Regions from separate parts of the Virgibacillus sp. genome, predicted to be linked through region 3. Evidence: riboswitches for the same ligand, from Rfam matches in the RefSeq annotation. Region 3 holds a riboswitch; each other region holds the start of a gene.
The links. Region 3 has a riboswitch for thiamine pyrophosphate ahead of HLX49_RS12410 (PTS galactitol transporter subunit IIC). Riboswitches for the same ligand answer to the same signal wherever they lie in the genome.
Positions count from the first base shown of each region.

Region 1: another riboswitch for thiamine pyrophosphate. It lies ahead of tenA (thiaminase II); the one in region 3 lies ahead of HLX49_RS12410 (PTS galactitol transporter subunit IIC).
Region 2: another riboswitch for thiamine pyrophosphate. It lies ahead of tenA (thiaminase II); the one in region 3 lies ahead of HLX49_RS12410 (PTS galactitol transporter subunit IIC).
Region 4: another riboswitch for thiamine pyrophosphate. It lies ahead of thiT (energy-coupled thiamine transporter ThiT); the one in region 3 lies ahead of HLX49_RS12410 (PTS galactitol transporter subunit IIC).

Region 1 is NZ_JABXHF010000008.1:20,013-23,983, reverse strand. Features, by position in the region: gene HLX49_RS03005 (GNAT family N-acetyltransferase) at 1-13, opposite strand, end outside; gene HLX49_RS03000 (hypothetical protein) at 47-202, opposite strand; gene HLX49_RS02995 (HAD family hydrolase) at 235-879, opposite strand; gene HLX49_RS02990 (DUF6434 domain-containing protein) at 914-1,483, opposite strand; TPP riboswitch at 1,826-1,920, shown strand; gene tenA (thiaminase II) at 2,050-2,742, shown strand; gene HLX49_RS02980 (hypothetical protein) at 3,193-3,852, shown strand.
Region 2 is NZ_JABXHF010000047.1:10,265-14,235, forward strand. Features, by position in the region: gene HLX49_RS10985 (response regulator transcription factor) at 1-510, opposite strand, end outside; gene tenA (thiaminase II) at 850-1,545, opposite strand; TPP riboswitch at 1,714-1,813, opposite strand; gene HLX49_RS10995 (copper homeostasis protein CutC) at 1,967-2,653, shown strand; gene HLX49_RS11000 (ABC transporter ATP-binding protein) at 2,881-3,900, shown strand; gene HLX49_RS11005 (ABC transporter ATP-binding protein) at 3,887-3,971, shown strand, end outside.
Region 3 is NZ_JABXHF010000056.1:16,240-20,210, forward strand. Features, by position in the region: gene HLX49_RS12405 (PTS sugar transporter subunit IIB) at 366-650, opposite strand; gene HLX49_RS12410 (PTS galactitol transporter subunit IIC) at 652-2,001, opposite strand; TPP riboswitch at 2,339-2,449, opposite strand; gene HLX49_RS12415 (cytosine deaminase) at 2,571-3,839, opposite strand; partial or broken gene codB (cytosine permease) at 3,842-3,971, opposite strand, start outside.
Region 4 is NZ_JABXHF010000064.1:5,387-9,357, forward strand. Features, by position in the region: gene HLX49_RS13310 (M4 family metallopeptidase) at 1-888, shown strand, start outside; TPP riboswitch at 1,478-1,581, shown strand; gene thiT (energy-coupled thiamine transporter ThiT) at 1,737-2,336, shown strand; gene HLX49_RS13320 (3-ketoacyl-ACP reductase) at 2,620-3,342, opposite strand; gene HLX49_RS13325 (biotin transporter BioY) at 3,838-3,971, shown strand, end outside.

The DNA of each region.
Region 1 (3,971 bases), on a different contig from region 3:
TTAAATCCAGCATTACCAATCAAAAGTGTATTCTCTTTATTACAAATCAACCACGGTCCCCAGCCAATTGACTTTGATCTTCTTGCAACTTTTCTATGTGTTGATAGATATGGTTACCAACACTTTGCTCTCGTTCTAAAACCATTTTTACGTTTTCCTCTGTACAAGGAACTAATAAAAGTCGTTTCGTTTCAATTTTCATGATTCCCTCCAATAACAACAAAAGGAGCTAAATTACGAATATACAAGTTGCATGACTTCATCTATTAGATGATCAGGTTTTTCTTCCGTCAATTGTTCTCTTTTATGACTCCCCCAAGTCACTCCACATGATGAAATAGCAGCAGCTTTAGCCATTTGTAAGTCATATATAGCATCTCCTACCATAACCGTCTCTTCCTTTTTTAAATGATACTGTTCAACGATGTTTAAAATACCGTCAGGATGCGGTTTATAATGAGATACTTTGTCCGATCCTATAATATCATGAAAATAAGTATCTATGTTTAAACTTTGTAGATTCCGTTTTAGTACATCTGTCTTTTTACTTGATAAAACAAATAACAATTTTTCCTCTAAAACCATTTTATGTAACACTTCTGGTATATTCTTAAAAACGGTTAGTAAATCGCTTTCTAACTGTTTATACTGTTCACGGAAAGTTTGCAATAAAAGCTTATACTCATCTTTCAATAACTCTCGATCTGCCATTTTTTTAAAAGATGTTTCAATTGGGATTCCCATATAGTGTTCGATAGTATTCGCAGACGGTATATGTAGTCGTAACGCTTTAAAAGCATTCTGTGTTGCTAATACACTGCATTGCTTTGAATCTGCCAAGGTTCCATCAAAATCAAATATAATATTTTTATAGTTCAATTTATATACCCCTCTCTTCATCCATAAACCTCAGTTATTTGTTTGCCGTATATTTGTTACTCCCTGGACGTTGCTTTATGTTGTTCCAAGCTTTAATTGCATCTTCCCTACTTTTTCCTTTATTAGCCGGATCTGCAAAAAAGTCACGAATAAATTGATTATATTCAAATTGTGGAGCAATCGTTTTCTTGTATGACGGATCTTTCTTTCGCTCTCCCTCCTCATACCACGCTTGAACAACATCATGATACGTGTTACCGACATTTTCTTTAAAATAGTTTTGAATATACGTAGAGAAGTGAAAATTCGGGATAATTGTTTTAAAAAAAGCCCGCACATGCTGACTACAACGATGATTTTCCGTAATTACAGTATCTAAGCTTAATTCGTCTTTTGTTTTTGCTTTTTTAGTACCGCTTCTTTTTCGGATTGGCTTTTTTACCTCACCTGTACGCAAGAAAGTTTCAATGCGGTCTGTAAGTTCTAATTTCGATCCCGAAGTACGAATGCCATTTTGCTTACAAAATAATTGTAACTCTTCTTTTAACCAATAGTAGTCTTTGAAAGTTTGTACATGAATATCTTTCGTTAATGCTGGTCTCAATTTTCCACCTCCTAACGATTACATCTATTATAGAACATTCGTTGCTTTATATCCACCCGCTATAACAAATACAATTAGTATTAGAACAAAGGCTCGGGGCGCCCGTTTAGCAACGTAGCGAGTGGAGCGAATCAACTGAAGTTTTAGGAATCACGGTGAGGCACGAACCCATGATGACTTATCGTAGGGCGGATTCATGAAGTCGCCTAGTTGCTGGGCGATGGAGCGGGACGTGGCTCATTCGGTTATTTGGTTATCCCATAGCATCAAATTTTTATACTTTCTTATCTCTTGAAAAATAAAGTTGACTTTGTATGACACTATGATATGCTTCAAGTATAGTATTTCTACTAGGGGAGCCCCACTGGCGGCTGAGACAACGACCCTTAGAACCTGATCTGGTTTGTACCAGCGGAGGGAAGTGGAAAACTACTTAACAGCGTTATCTGTTTCATGTTTATATGTATGGACAAAAAGTCCTTTTACACAGATAGGTTGCGTGTATTAAGTATATCCCTTTCTTCCTCGAGCAATGAAAACATGTATGTATGAGGAGGAATTTTTTTATGTCATTTACAGACACATTACGAGAAGTAACCGCAAAGAGTTGGGAGCAAAGTGTAAAACATCCATTTGTAAAAGGGATTGCCAAAGGTGATTTATCCCTAGACATTTTCAAGTATTATATTTTACAAGACATTTATTACTTGAAGCACTATGGAAAAGTCCATGCCTTGGCAGCTACATTAGCTGAAGATTTTCAAGTAACAGCTATGCTAGCTGACAAAGCAAAAGGAACTGCACAAGCAGAGCTAACCGTTCATAAACAGCATGCAGAAATCTTAAACATCACAGATACAGATTGGGATAATTTCAAACCAGCCCCAACTGCTTACGCCTATACATCACACTTATATCGCGCTGCAGCATCTGGAAGCCTAGGTCAAGCTATTGCAGCCATGTTGCCTTGTTATTGGTTATACGCAGATATCGGAAAAACGTACGAAAATGCAAAACCAACCGAAAAAATCTATCAAAATTGGATTGCTACCTATGCAAGTGATTGGTTTCAAGATTCAACCAATGAACAGATTCATTTGCTTAATCAAATTGCATCCGAATCTACGGAGAAGCAAAAAGAAAAGATGAAAGAGCAATTTATCATTGCTAAAGAATACGAGCTTGCCTTCTGGGAGATGTCCTATATAAAGGAAAATTGGTTCTCTGACAGACATTGGCATGAGCTTTCGATGGCTTAAATAAATACAAAATCAGTGAGAGAAACCTATCTTTCACTGATTTTTTAATGTATAGAATTATTCCTCTTCTCCAGAAAATCTGTAAGTTCCAGGTTAATGATTATTTTTTATCATCATGAACATATAGAAAAATTGAACTACAATGGACACAACGAAATTTTTTCTGCATAATAACGATATATCCTAATTTTCAACTTACTACAACATGGATATAGAACAGATAATAATTGTTTATAGCTAGGAATGAATTCACTCTATATCCAGTCAAAACTATATTCTAGCCGAAAATAATTATCTAACATTTATTAATTTTGAAGGAGCGTTAATATGAACACTCTCCCCCTTTTATTAAGAAAACTTGTTACTTCTTACATACTAACTATCTTTATTGCTATCTACTTTGCAATCTTTTATCTATTCCCAATAGAATCAGCTTCCTATTATTTAGAAGTGGACTTTTTAGGGTGGACTTTCATTTATAGCATTTATATTTTTCCTGTACTGCTTTTATATGGAAGTCCTATTTCAATTATAGTAGAGCTCATTCATAAAAAAGGCATCTTTAAAAATAGATGGCTTTACATTCTATTACATAGTTTATTTGGAGGATTTTTCGGTATTATTGTGGTGACTCTTGACTCTTTTCTTTTTAATTGGTTATTCATTTTATTTGGCGCATTTTTGGCATTATTATACGCTGTGATTGATCGCATTCTCTATATAAAAATAAAAAGCAAAAAAGCAATTTGGATTAGTCTATCGTTTCCAGTTATTATATTAGCATTCATGTGGGGTGGTTTTCAATTTGCATCAGAGCCTCTCCCTCCATTTACTGCAGAAGATGCTATAAAATTTGCCTCAGAAGGAGATGAAATGCTAGCAAAATTCCCACAAAAAGAAGGTATTTCTAAAGTGAAAATTGACGGATACCATATAATTCAAGAAACAAAAGCTGAAATTATTGATGATGATACTTATATCCTATATTTTTTTGAAACATGGAGTAAAAATAGTGAAAGCGATTCATTTTCTGTTTCCTATAAGATAGACCGTAATTCTTCAACTTTGCACAACTCAGATTGGAACTATAGCCGTCCATTTGAATATTAAGTCTATCTAGTTTGGTAAATTTAAAGCGTTGGAAAACAGATTTTTTCTAAGAGGACAATAGATAAAGTGAACCTCAATGAGTGGTTTTCTCATCCCCCACTGATGTTAGTACCGCAAGG
Region 2 (3,971 bases), on a different contig from region 3:
ACTCCGAAATAGAGCAATATTTTTATTGTTGATAAATAATAATAATAAGTCGTACTCTTTCGCTGTTAGATTAACAGTTTTTCCTGATTTGGTTACGACTCTGGAAAGCGTATCTATTTTTATATCAAACAATTCTATAAATTGTTTGTTTTTATCATATCTGCGTAAAACAGTTTCCACTCGGGCTAGTAATTCTACGATTTCAAAAGGTTTCGTTAGGTAGTCTTCCGCTCCAAGCTTTAACCCTTTTACTTTATCCGTTACATCTGATTTGGCAGTTAAAAATATGACTGGTATATCGTAAGGCTGGATATATTCTAGTAAATCATAGCCATTAATTTTGGGGAGCATAATATCTAAAATTGCTAAATCAAAATGATTTGCTTCAATCATATCAGCAGCTTGTTCTCCATCATAGGCACAGAAACATTCATATCCTGCATCTCCGAGACTCATTTTTATTAAGTCAGATATTGGTTTTTCATCTTCAACGATTAGTATTCGAACCATTGGGCAAACCTCCCTCTCTTTCATTATAAATTATCTGTGTAACAATGTTGTATCATATCTATCTGGTATATATATCCTTTCGAAATCTATAGGTTATAATAGGCTGTTAGCAAGCTATTGTATCGTTCTACCTAAGGAATAAAGAAAGCTACGACATGTCACCAAGTCTTTATGGTGATAGCCGTAGCTTTTAAATGATGAGCTTTACATTTTTAGGGCGGATTTTTATGAAGTTAAAAATCTGTAGATCATGCCGCCTGATATTGGTCCAAAATAATTATTGCTTTTTTAGTTTATTGCTTTTAATAGTCATTTCAACGGATAAAGATTTGCAAAGAATTATAAGTTTTGGGCAGCAACAGGGACAGGCCACATGGCTTGATGTTCTGCCATGTCCCAGAACATATATTCAAAATAGCTCGTTTTCACAACGATATCTTCCAAGATGGTTAACTCGTGTTCTGGTTTATCTTCCGCAATTGTATTAATTAAATCAATGCAATCGTTAGCCAGTGCTGTAAAATCTTCGGAGGAATACATTTGTACCCAATTGCCATAAAATTCATGTTCCAAGGCGTTTGGCCAGGCTGCCAATGCTTTGCCAATGTAATTATAACTCCAAGCACAAGCGAGTACGGCGGCGACTGTATTTTCTATGCCACCTTGTTGTGCCACATTTAGCATATAACTTGTGTATGCAGTCGTTGTTGCCGCCGCTTCTGTTTCTTCTAATTCATCAGCAGTTATGCCAAACTTGCTTGCATAGTTACGATGTAAATCCATTTCCATATGCAAGGTTCCATGAAGTAAATTGGCAAACGTTGTCATTGTTGATAAATCATGTGCTTTCGCGCTTCCTAGTGCAAACAAGCGAGAATATTCTATTAAATAAACATAGTCTTGCTTCATCCAGTGCTTGAACTTTTCCTTATCAAGCCAACCTTCTCCTAACCCTTTTACAAACGGATGCTCCAAATAGGATTTCCAAATTGGCTCTACCTTTTTCCATAAACGATCTGTAAATAGTTGTTGCATAATACTATATTCTCCTCTCGATAATTGAAATTATTTTAATGCTAGAGAAGATGTGGAAACAACAAACCTTTGTAGTTCAGGATAAGACGTACTTGCATCTGGAGAAAATAATAATCCCCATTCTACGATGTAAATAGAATGGGGAAGTGATTGCCTGATTATTACTATTCATGCAAGTTGTCACTTCCCTACGCTAGTACAAACTAGATCAGGTTCAAAGGGTCAAGTTTCCTTTCTCAGCAATAAAATTGCTCCCCTAGTGAGATATATAATAACACTATGTATTGCCATTAAAGCATAGATGGTAGATTTAGGCAAAGGAAGTGAGGATAGTAGTAGGTTCTTTGCATCTTTTTGGTCTATTAAAAGGCGCTCTCATCAGGTAGGATAAGGGTATTGTGTGTAAAGGAGAGGGTTGTTCATGCTTTTAGAAGTTATTGCTACGAACTTAACGGATGTGATAGAAGCAGAGCAGTATGGAGCAGATCGGATTGAACTTAGCCCTGCGATGGCAGAAATAGGGCTTACACCAAGTTACGGTTTACTAAAAAAAGCGGTTGAAGCTGTCCATCTGCCTATAAATGTCATGGTTCGTCCGCATAGTCAATCATTTGTATACAACAAATACGATATAGACACGATGAAGGAAGATATAGATCTGATTAAAAAGATGGGTGCAAACGGTATCGTTATAGGGGCATTGACTGCTGAAAAAACAGTTGATGAGGAAGTGTTGAAACAGCTATTAGATGTGGCTGATGATTTAGAAGTAACTTTTCATCGGGCGTTTGATTTTGCTCGTGACCAAGAAGAAGCGTTAGCATGCTTGGCACAATATAAGCAAATAACGACAGTGTTAACTGCAGGAGGTAACTATAAAGCACCTGATGCAATTCCGCAGCTACAACGATTGATTCATTTGGCTGCGGATACACATGTAAATATGATGGTGGGGCATGGTTTAAAGCCAGCAACCTTTGCTGATGTATACGAGCAAGTGAAACCCCATGCATTCCACTTTGGTTCTGGCGCTAGAAGGAACGATTCATTCGCATATAAACTGGATCGCAGCAAGATACAACAAATAAAAAATATACTCCAAAAATAAATCTGACATAGGTAGAGCCTGAGCTTATTAAACAAGCTCAGGCTCGCTTCATGCATTATTTTTTTGATTGCGAAAATTCCTTTAAATTAAATGATTTTATTGATTTATTCAGAAAAATAGAATATAATACAATAACAACAATTGATGAAAAATTAAGTAAACTATGTATATTTTTTATCTATATTCTAGTTTGCTTCATTTTTAATGAAAGATAAAGGAGGGGGATCATGAACAACAAATTATTAGAAATTAAAAATTTAAAAACATCTTTTAGAATAGATGACAATTATTATGCTGCAGTAGATGATGTTTCTTTATCTGTTAATAAGAATGAGACATTGGCCATTGTAGGAGAATCTGGTTCTGGGAAAAGTGCCCTAGCTTTTTCTGTTATGGGGTTACATACGAAAGCAAAAATAGAAGGAAATATTTATGTTAAAGGACAAGACATTGTAAATATACCAGCAAGTAATTTAAATAAGCTACGAGGAAATCATATGTCTATGATTTTTCAAGACCCGTTAACAGCGTTAAATCCGTTGATGACGGTGGAAGATCAAATTGGGGAAGCTTTATTATTACATAATCGACAGTTATCGAAAACGAAACGAAAAGAACGAGTGATTCACTTGTTAAATCAAGTTGGTATTCCTCGTCCGGAGTACACTTGTGAACAGTATCCACATCAATTATCTGGTGGTATGAGGCAGCGAGTGATGATTGCCATCGCTATTGCCAATAAACCAGAACTACTCATTGCTGATGAGCCTACTACAGCGCTTGATGTAACGATTCAAGCCCAAATACTTGGGTTAATGAATGATTTAAAAGAACAAATGAATACAGGTGTTATTTTAATTACCCATGATTTAGGTGTTGTCGCTGAAATGGCGGATCGTGTAGCCGTTATGTATGCAGGGCAAATTGTAGAGATAGCGGATGTTTATACGTTATTTCAAAAACCGCTTCATCCATACACGAGATCCCTATTAAATTCCATTCCGGGAGAAGATAGTATGCATGACAAACTCCATGTCATTCAAGGGATTGTTCCGTCCTTGCAAAATCTTCCACGAGAAGGGTGCCGATTTAAAGCACGAATTCCTTGGGTTAGTGAGGATGCACATGAAGAAGCTCCTGAGCTACATGAAGTGGATACAGGTCATTTCGTACGCTGTACTTGCTACAAACATTTTTATTTCCCTGAAGAAAAGATAGAGGAGGGATCAATTCATGGCGCTTCTTGAGGTGACCAATTTAAAGGTCCATTTTCCCATTCGAGGGGGAATCTTAAATCGCAAAATAGGCGCGATAAAAG
Region 3 (3,971 bases):
TGAACCAGTTGGAGCTACTTTTATCGGCAAACCTTTTCTAGAACAAGATCTATTTCAAATTGACTACGCTTATGAACAAAAGACAAAAAATCGTAAGGCTCCTAATTTGTAAAAGAGTTATTTGCGTAATAGGAGCAACAAAATTCCCACTTCTACAATAATGATAGTAGTGGGAATTTTTTATCGTCAAACTATGATATATGTTCGGAGGGGAGTATTCAATACATGAGACTTCCTTCCAACCGCATCGTTTGTTTAAAGCCTGAGAAAGACAAGACTGATAGCCCATTCTCATCACGTAAGCCGTAGTTCTGCTTGTACGATAAACTGTACGATCATTCAGCAGATTATATCTATTTCTATTCTCAGCTAAATACTTTTTCACGAATTATTTGATACATTTCCTCTACCCCTATTCCCGATATGAATGGCGTACCGTCAATCACATAATCTTTCATTTCATCAGGTACAATAGTCGTTGAGATAACAAAATCATACATATCATATTGATTTACTGCTTCTGCTACACTAGATTGAAAAAGCGATACTTGATGTATCAGCTTTTCTTTTTCTAGCCATTCACGTATTTTTTCTTTCACCATTGTAGAAGTTGCAACCCCAGTACCACAAATTACGAGTATTTTAATCATTTTATTTCCTCCAATAGGAATTATTTTTATGTTTGCGTCTCTTTCGTCTGTTAACATAGAAGAATAAACCCATTATAAATGACCCAAAAACTATAAAACTAAACCAATGCATCCTTCCTGTTAGCCAAATGAAAGGAAAAGTTGTCCACACTGCACCATCTACAAGCGAAGAAATCGCCCCATAATTTCCCATATTAAAACCGGCACTCATTGCTGTCGTTGTTACTAAAGGAGCTACCCAAGTTGCAATATAAAGACCAATGCCAATATAAAAAGCTCCACCAATAACTGTCCGAATTATATTACCTTTAAAAACAGGTACCATTAAAGCGATAAGAAAAGGAATCGTCGCTAAGTCTGTAAAAGGTAACACTTTATTACCTGGTAATATCACGGCTAAAAACAGAGTGATGGGCACTAATAACAAAGAAGCTGATAAAACGGCTGGATGCCCCACCGCTAAAGCACTGTCCATTCCAATATATAAATTCCTCTCTGGAAAACGTTGCTTCATATAATTTCCAGCGGCTTCTGAAACAGGTGCAAGTCCTTCCATTAATAAAGCAACCATACGTGGTAATAAGACAAGCACTGCCCCTGTCTGCATTGCTAAAATTAACGTATTTTTAAGGTCATATCCTGCCAGTACACCAATAAATAAACCGATGACCACCCCCATTACTGTCTTATCACCAAACACACCCAGATGTTTTTGAATGGAAGCTTGATTTGCCTGTAGCTTATTAAATTTAGGAATCCGATCAAATACGTAATTTAAAGGTTTGGCTACGATATAAGATGGAGCAGAAGCCCCATGCGGGAAAGTAATCTGTTTAAATCCATAAAAGGATTGGATATCCTTCTGAATCCAGTCACCAAGCAAAAGCAATACTATATGATGAACAATCATTACTCCAACAGCCATAGCGAAATGATTGGTCAACGCCAAAACTAATGAGGCTGTAAAAGAAGTATGCCAAAAATTCCATATATCAATATTTAGTGTCCGAGTAAATCCGATCGATAATAAAAGTAAATTGATAGCAATACCTATCGGAATCGTCAAACTGCCTAGAACGGTTCCATATGATATAGCTGCAGCTGCTGGCCAACCAACATCAATAATGGTGAGCTCTAAACCATATTTGTCAACCATAGCTTCAATTGCAGGCCCTAAGCTGTCACCTAATAGACCGATAACAAGATTAATACCAATAAAACCAATACCAACGATTAACCCAGAGCGAACAGCTTTGCTCACCTTTGTGCGCAAAATCAATGCAAAAATAAAAATTACAAATGGGAGCATAACACTAGCTCCCAAGTCAACAAACCACTGTAAAACAGACATTGTTTCTCCCCCTCATGCCAATATCTCATTGCATGTACGACATCGATAACGTATTAGCATCGTAACTTTTTACCTAGCTGAATTCCAATACAGTAGCATTCTACCAATGGTAAAAGTGAATTTTATGAGATGACGAGTTTTGCTCAATATGAGCTAAGACGATTTCATGAATAGAAAGCTTAGTTATCCACAAATTTCCATAGCGAAAGGATTACATTTTGCTTAGACTTTAAAGCCTAAAATTTTTGTGCATAAAAAATGCCACTTTTTTCCCTGAGGAAAAGTGACATCGCATTCGAATTCTAAGCTAATCAATTTGCTCCAATCCATATTAGAATCAAAGTTTCTGCCACTTCCCTCCGCTGGTTTATAACGCCAGATCAGGTTCCAAGAGTCCCAACGTCACACGTTGATCTCAGCCACAAATGCGGCACCCCTAGTGAACTATTTTCATTTTTAATTGTATAGATAATATATCGGTTGGCACGTGCAAGTGTCAAGGTTTTTATAGCAATGCGCATTTAAAAAGCCTGCTGGATTCGTCCAGCAGGCTTTTCCATTTCACTTGTTTATTTTCTAGTAAAATCCACATATTCCTCAGTTCCTACTTGTATCGTTGTTTCACTTGGCTTCGTTTTTGCTATAACCTTCCCATTGCGAATGGAATACATGACAATAGCTTGTTTCCGAATCGCTTCATACGTACTCTCTGCATCCAAAACGATGAAGTTAGCTGGTTTTCCGACTTCTATTCCATACGCTTGTTCAAGACTCATTGCTTTAGCACTGTTTGTTGTAATGAGGTTCATTGAATCTACAATTTGCTCGTACCCTAATAATTGAGCGACGTGTATCCCCATATGAAGTACTTGAAGCATGTTTCCTGTGCCAAGCGGATACCAAGGATCAAAGATATCATCATGACCGAAACATACGTTCATACCCGCTTCTAGTAACTCCTTCACTCTAGTTAAACCACGCCGTTTTGGGTAAGAGTCAAACCGCCCTTGCAAATGGATATTAACAAGTGGATTGGATACAAAGTTGATCTCCGACATCTCTAACAAACGAAATAATTTATAAGCATATGCATCATTATAAGATCCCATTGCTGTTGTATGACTGGCAGTTACTCTGGACCCTAGCCCTCGCTCATAGGCTTCTTTCGCCACTACTTCCACAAATCGAGATTGCTCATCATCAATTTCATCACAATGAATGTCCATCAACCGTTCATATTTTTCTGCAAGATCGAAGGCAATTTTTAACGACTCCACACCATATTCCCTAGTGAATTCAAAATGCGGAATCCCTCCGACTACATCTGCACCTAACTTCAAAGCTTCTTCCAACAATTCTTTCCCTTTCGGATAGGATAAAATACCTTCTTGTGGGAAAGCGACAAGTTGCAAGCTCACAAAATCCGCCATTTCTTCCTTCAATTCTAGCAATGCTCGTAGTGCTGTTAGCTTTGGATCAGTTACATCGACATGGGTGCGAACATGCTGAATACCTTGGGCAATTTGCCATTTCAAAGCTTGCGTAGCTCTATCTTTCACATCTTCATACGTTAACGATTGCTTCCTCTCTGACCAACGTTGAATGCCTTCAAATAACGTGCCACTCTCATTCCATTTTGGCTCTCCTGCAGTTAATGTTGTATCAAGATGAATATGAGGCTCGATAAATGGAGGTAATACTAAAGAGCCAGCGACATCGAGTATTTCTCCTACCTGCTGTTGCTGATTAGCAGGGGAAATAGATGTAATTTTTTTTTCTGTCACAGTAATATCCCATAACCCAGATGTATTGCGTAATCTAGCATTTTTTATAATCACTTTTACTGCCCCACCTTTTCTGTATTGGTTAGAATAACTTCTTTTTCCTTTGCACTAGCAACAAGCTTCGTAACAACAACATGGGTAACTGCAGCACCTATTAACGCATTAATTGGTGGGATACCTGGTAAT
Region 4 (3,971 bases), on a different contig from region 3:
ACCCTTGGACATCATAGACAGTTAAATACGTTTTATCATCAAGGGGACTACTATCTCTATGATACGACAAAACGAATGAATGGCGTTATTGAAACGTTCACGAATCAAGGAAGAGGCGATAGAAATCTTCCAGGTGTGTATGTGAAAGATGAAGATAATCGTTTTACGAATGAAGAACAACAGGCAGCTGTTGATGCTCACTATTATGCTGGACAAGTATTTGATTATTATTATAATACATTTGGTCGAGTCAGCTATGACGACAATGGTGCAACAATTCGGTCTATTGTCGATTATGGAAATAATTATAATAATGCGGTATGGGTTGGTGATAAAATCATTTACGGTAATGGAGACGGAAGAAGATTTGCTCCGTTATCAGGTGCAAATGATATTGTAGCTCATGAGCTTACACATGGGGTAATTGATGAAACAGCTGATCTTGTGTATGCCAACCAATCTGGTGCGTTAAATGAATCGTTTGCTGATGTTTTTGCCTATTTTGTAGATGGTGATTGGTTAATTGGTGAAGATGTATTTACACCTGGTATTGAAGGGGATGCACTGCGCAGTTTGGCAAACCCAACAAGGTATAATCAGCCAGATCATATGAACGATTATCAACATTTACCAAACACCCGAGACGGTGATTGGGGTGGAGTTCATATCAATAGTGGAATTCCGAATAAAGCGGCTTATTTCACTGTTCATGGTATAGGTGTAAGTAAGGCGGAACAAGTTTATTATCGTGCATTAACGACCTATTTAACGCCGAATAGTAGTTTCCAAGATGCAAGACAAGCACTCATTCAATCCGCTCAAGATTTGTATGGGGAAAGCGCTGCTCAGGAAGTTGCTCGTGCGTGGGAGCGCGTTGGCGTAAACTAATAAAAAGGTGTAAAGAATGAATTTGAAGTGCAAATTAGTGTGAAAACAGGTTATTTACGAATGGCGTTAAGGCGTAATGGTAAGAAAAGCATAGGCTGTTACTTTTGAGTCTGGAGTTTTGCTCGTGAGGTAGCTTTAGAATTCATCCGTCTGAAATTGGCGACTCATTTGCTTGGTACGATGAAACACGAAGTAGTGATCGTTATAAACATAGATTGATTGATGAATAGGTATTTATCACTTTTTTATCGTTTATTTTTCTAATTGCTATGCCAAACGCACTTCATTTAAAGTACACGGAAAATTAGTTATGCACTCGCTCTCTACTCTGGATGTAGGCATGTCAGATATACTTCTTTGACTTTGGTAGGTCATTGATGCGTATATCAGACATGTCTTTTTAATGGTGAAAAGCTATCGCCAACATGAGGAATGTGCGCGACCTCTTCGATAATTTAAGAAGTTAGCTTCATTTCCCTGACTATTTATTTGAACACGACTTGTTGCTAAAAAAATTTTGGTGTATAAAGGAGCTAAAAGCTGTTCAAAGAACAATTTATCGCTTATAATAGATGAAAATCATATACATAGAAACCACAAGGGGAGCTATTTTGCTGAGATGGAACGAAATCGTTCGAGACCCTTTGAACCTGTTTAGTTAGCACTTGCGTAGGGATGTGGACAACAATGTTTAGGTTTATTCATAAAATGCTAGTTCGATTTAGGTGCAAGGAAGATCCTGAATGTAAAGCGGACGTTTATAAGCATTTACCTTCTACACATAAATGAACAACTACGCTGAACAATGATGCTTCCCTTGGGGTTTCCGTGAAAGGGGAGCTTTTTTAATGAAAAATATTCGCTTATTAGTAATGATTGAAGCAGCATTTTTTGCAGCATTTGCAATGATTTTGGATTTTCTTCCTTCGATTAAATTATCACCAGCTATATCGATCTCTTTTGCTATGGTGCCCATATTTATTCTTGCATTTCGGAGAGGAATGCTAGCAGGGATATTAGCGGGTTTCTTATGGGGGTTGTTACAGGTGATGCTCGGTGATGCTTACTATTTGACACCATTGCAATTTTTTATTGAATATTTTATTGCTTTTGCTAGCGTTGGTTTTGCCGGATTACTCTCTTCTATAATTCAGAAAAGTTTTGAAAAAGGGTATAAAAAAACCGCTTTGGCATGGGTTGTGGCTGCGACATTCGTGGGTAGTATTGCAAGGTATTTTTGGCATTTTCTTGCAGGTGTAATCTTTTGGGGTGAATCTGCTCCTGAGGGTACGTCGCCACTCGTTTATTCATTTATAGCGAATGGAACGACTTTTGTAGGTGCGTTTGTTTTTTGTGCTATTGTTTTAGCGGTAATTTTAGCTAGCGCTCCTCGGTTAGTGCAAGCAGAAACACTTATGACTAAAAAACAGGTGAAGAAAGCATCCTAAGTATAAGCGTTTCCTTTTTATGAAAACTATTTACCGTAATTAATAGCCAACGCCTTTCCATTAAAAAACGTTGGCTATCAAAGTTACTTACCAAGTATTTATATCAGCTCGTTAGCTGCAAGTTAACACCCTGTTCGTTATCTCGATTAGCCAGAGTAGACCTTAGGATAATGAATGATTTATTTAGTAACGGTCTCTGAAAATGGACAAAATTTTATAAAAGCCAATCATAAGCACTGTTGCAATGGCTTTTGTTAAATGTCTGCCGCAACAGTGTTGGTTTTTAGAACGGATTCGTAGCCCATTGTAACGACTGTTTAATAAACATTCTCGGATGCAATTTTAATTGCGCTACCATGTATTCAGCTAAATCTTCGGCTTGCATATACTTATCGTCATTTTTCTCCGCTAACTTTTCGCCGAAAGCAAGCTCTGTGGCAACAAGGCTTGGATTTAATGTGAAAACGCGAATGTTATTTCTGCGTACTTCTTGCATTAAAGCTTCGGACATACCTTGAATGGCAAATTTGGAAGCACTGTAAGAAGTCGAACCTGCTGTTCCTTTTAATCCGTTACTGGAGGAAATCATGATAATATCGCCTTGATTTTTCTTAAGCATATGTGGTAATACGGCACGGGTCACGTGATACGTACCGAACACATTCACCTCTAAAGTTTGTTTCCACGTTTCTGGATCCATCTCTAGAAAATTACCATATGCTCCAATACCTGCATTATTTATTAAAATATCTGCAGACCCAAGCGACGTTTCTAGCTCCGCAACAGCCCCCTCTACTTCTTCCAACTTTGCTATATTAGCAACAGCATAATTGGTGTTAACACCATATGTTTCTACTTCTCTTGCAACAGCTTCCAGTTTGGATTTCGTACGAGCTATTAAGCCTAAATGAACACCTTCCTGAGCAAGAGCAAGTGCTGTTGCTCTTCCAATACCGCTACCAGCACCTGTAATATACGCAATCTTCCCTTTAATTTGTTGCCCCATCGTAAGCCATCCCCTCTCCATTGATTCTTACTTGTATTGTAAGTATATCTTATATGAAAGAATAGATTCAAACTACAGACTCCTATCATTAGAAAGTTAACCAGCGTAATGGTTAACTTTCTCCCATTCTTCGGAAAATCGCTCCCATAGGTAGAAGTAGCCCGTTCCGCGTGAAAATTTGCTCATACCCTTCTAAAGTCGTTAATAGGATTAAGGAGATCGCCAGTTGGTTTAGAATAAGGTCCTTTTATCCGAAAGAGAAATCTTAGTAACCATTATTAGCTATGGTACACTTTACATTTTATTAATTGGGTACGGTAGATTGATGGCATCTGTTGAATAAGCCTATTGCTTCTTCCTAATAGAACGAATAAGCGGAAAAAAGACTCATACAAAATGTAAACTTTTTTGAAAATTAAGTTGACAATATCCTTTTTTCCAAGTACAATTTTGAAAAAACATCAACGTTTATTGGAAATGGGAGGCTTTATTAACATGGGACAGCAACGAAAAAGACTTCGCTTTATGCTTAATTGTGCTTTGTTTGCAGCACTCACAGCTATTTTGGCGCAAATCGAAATACCACTACCACTCATACCGATAAGTGGACAAACTTTAGCAGTCGGAAT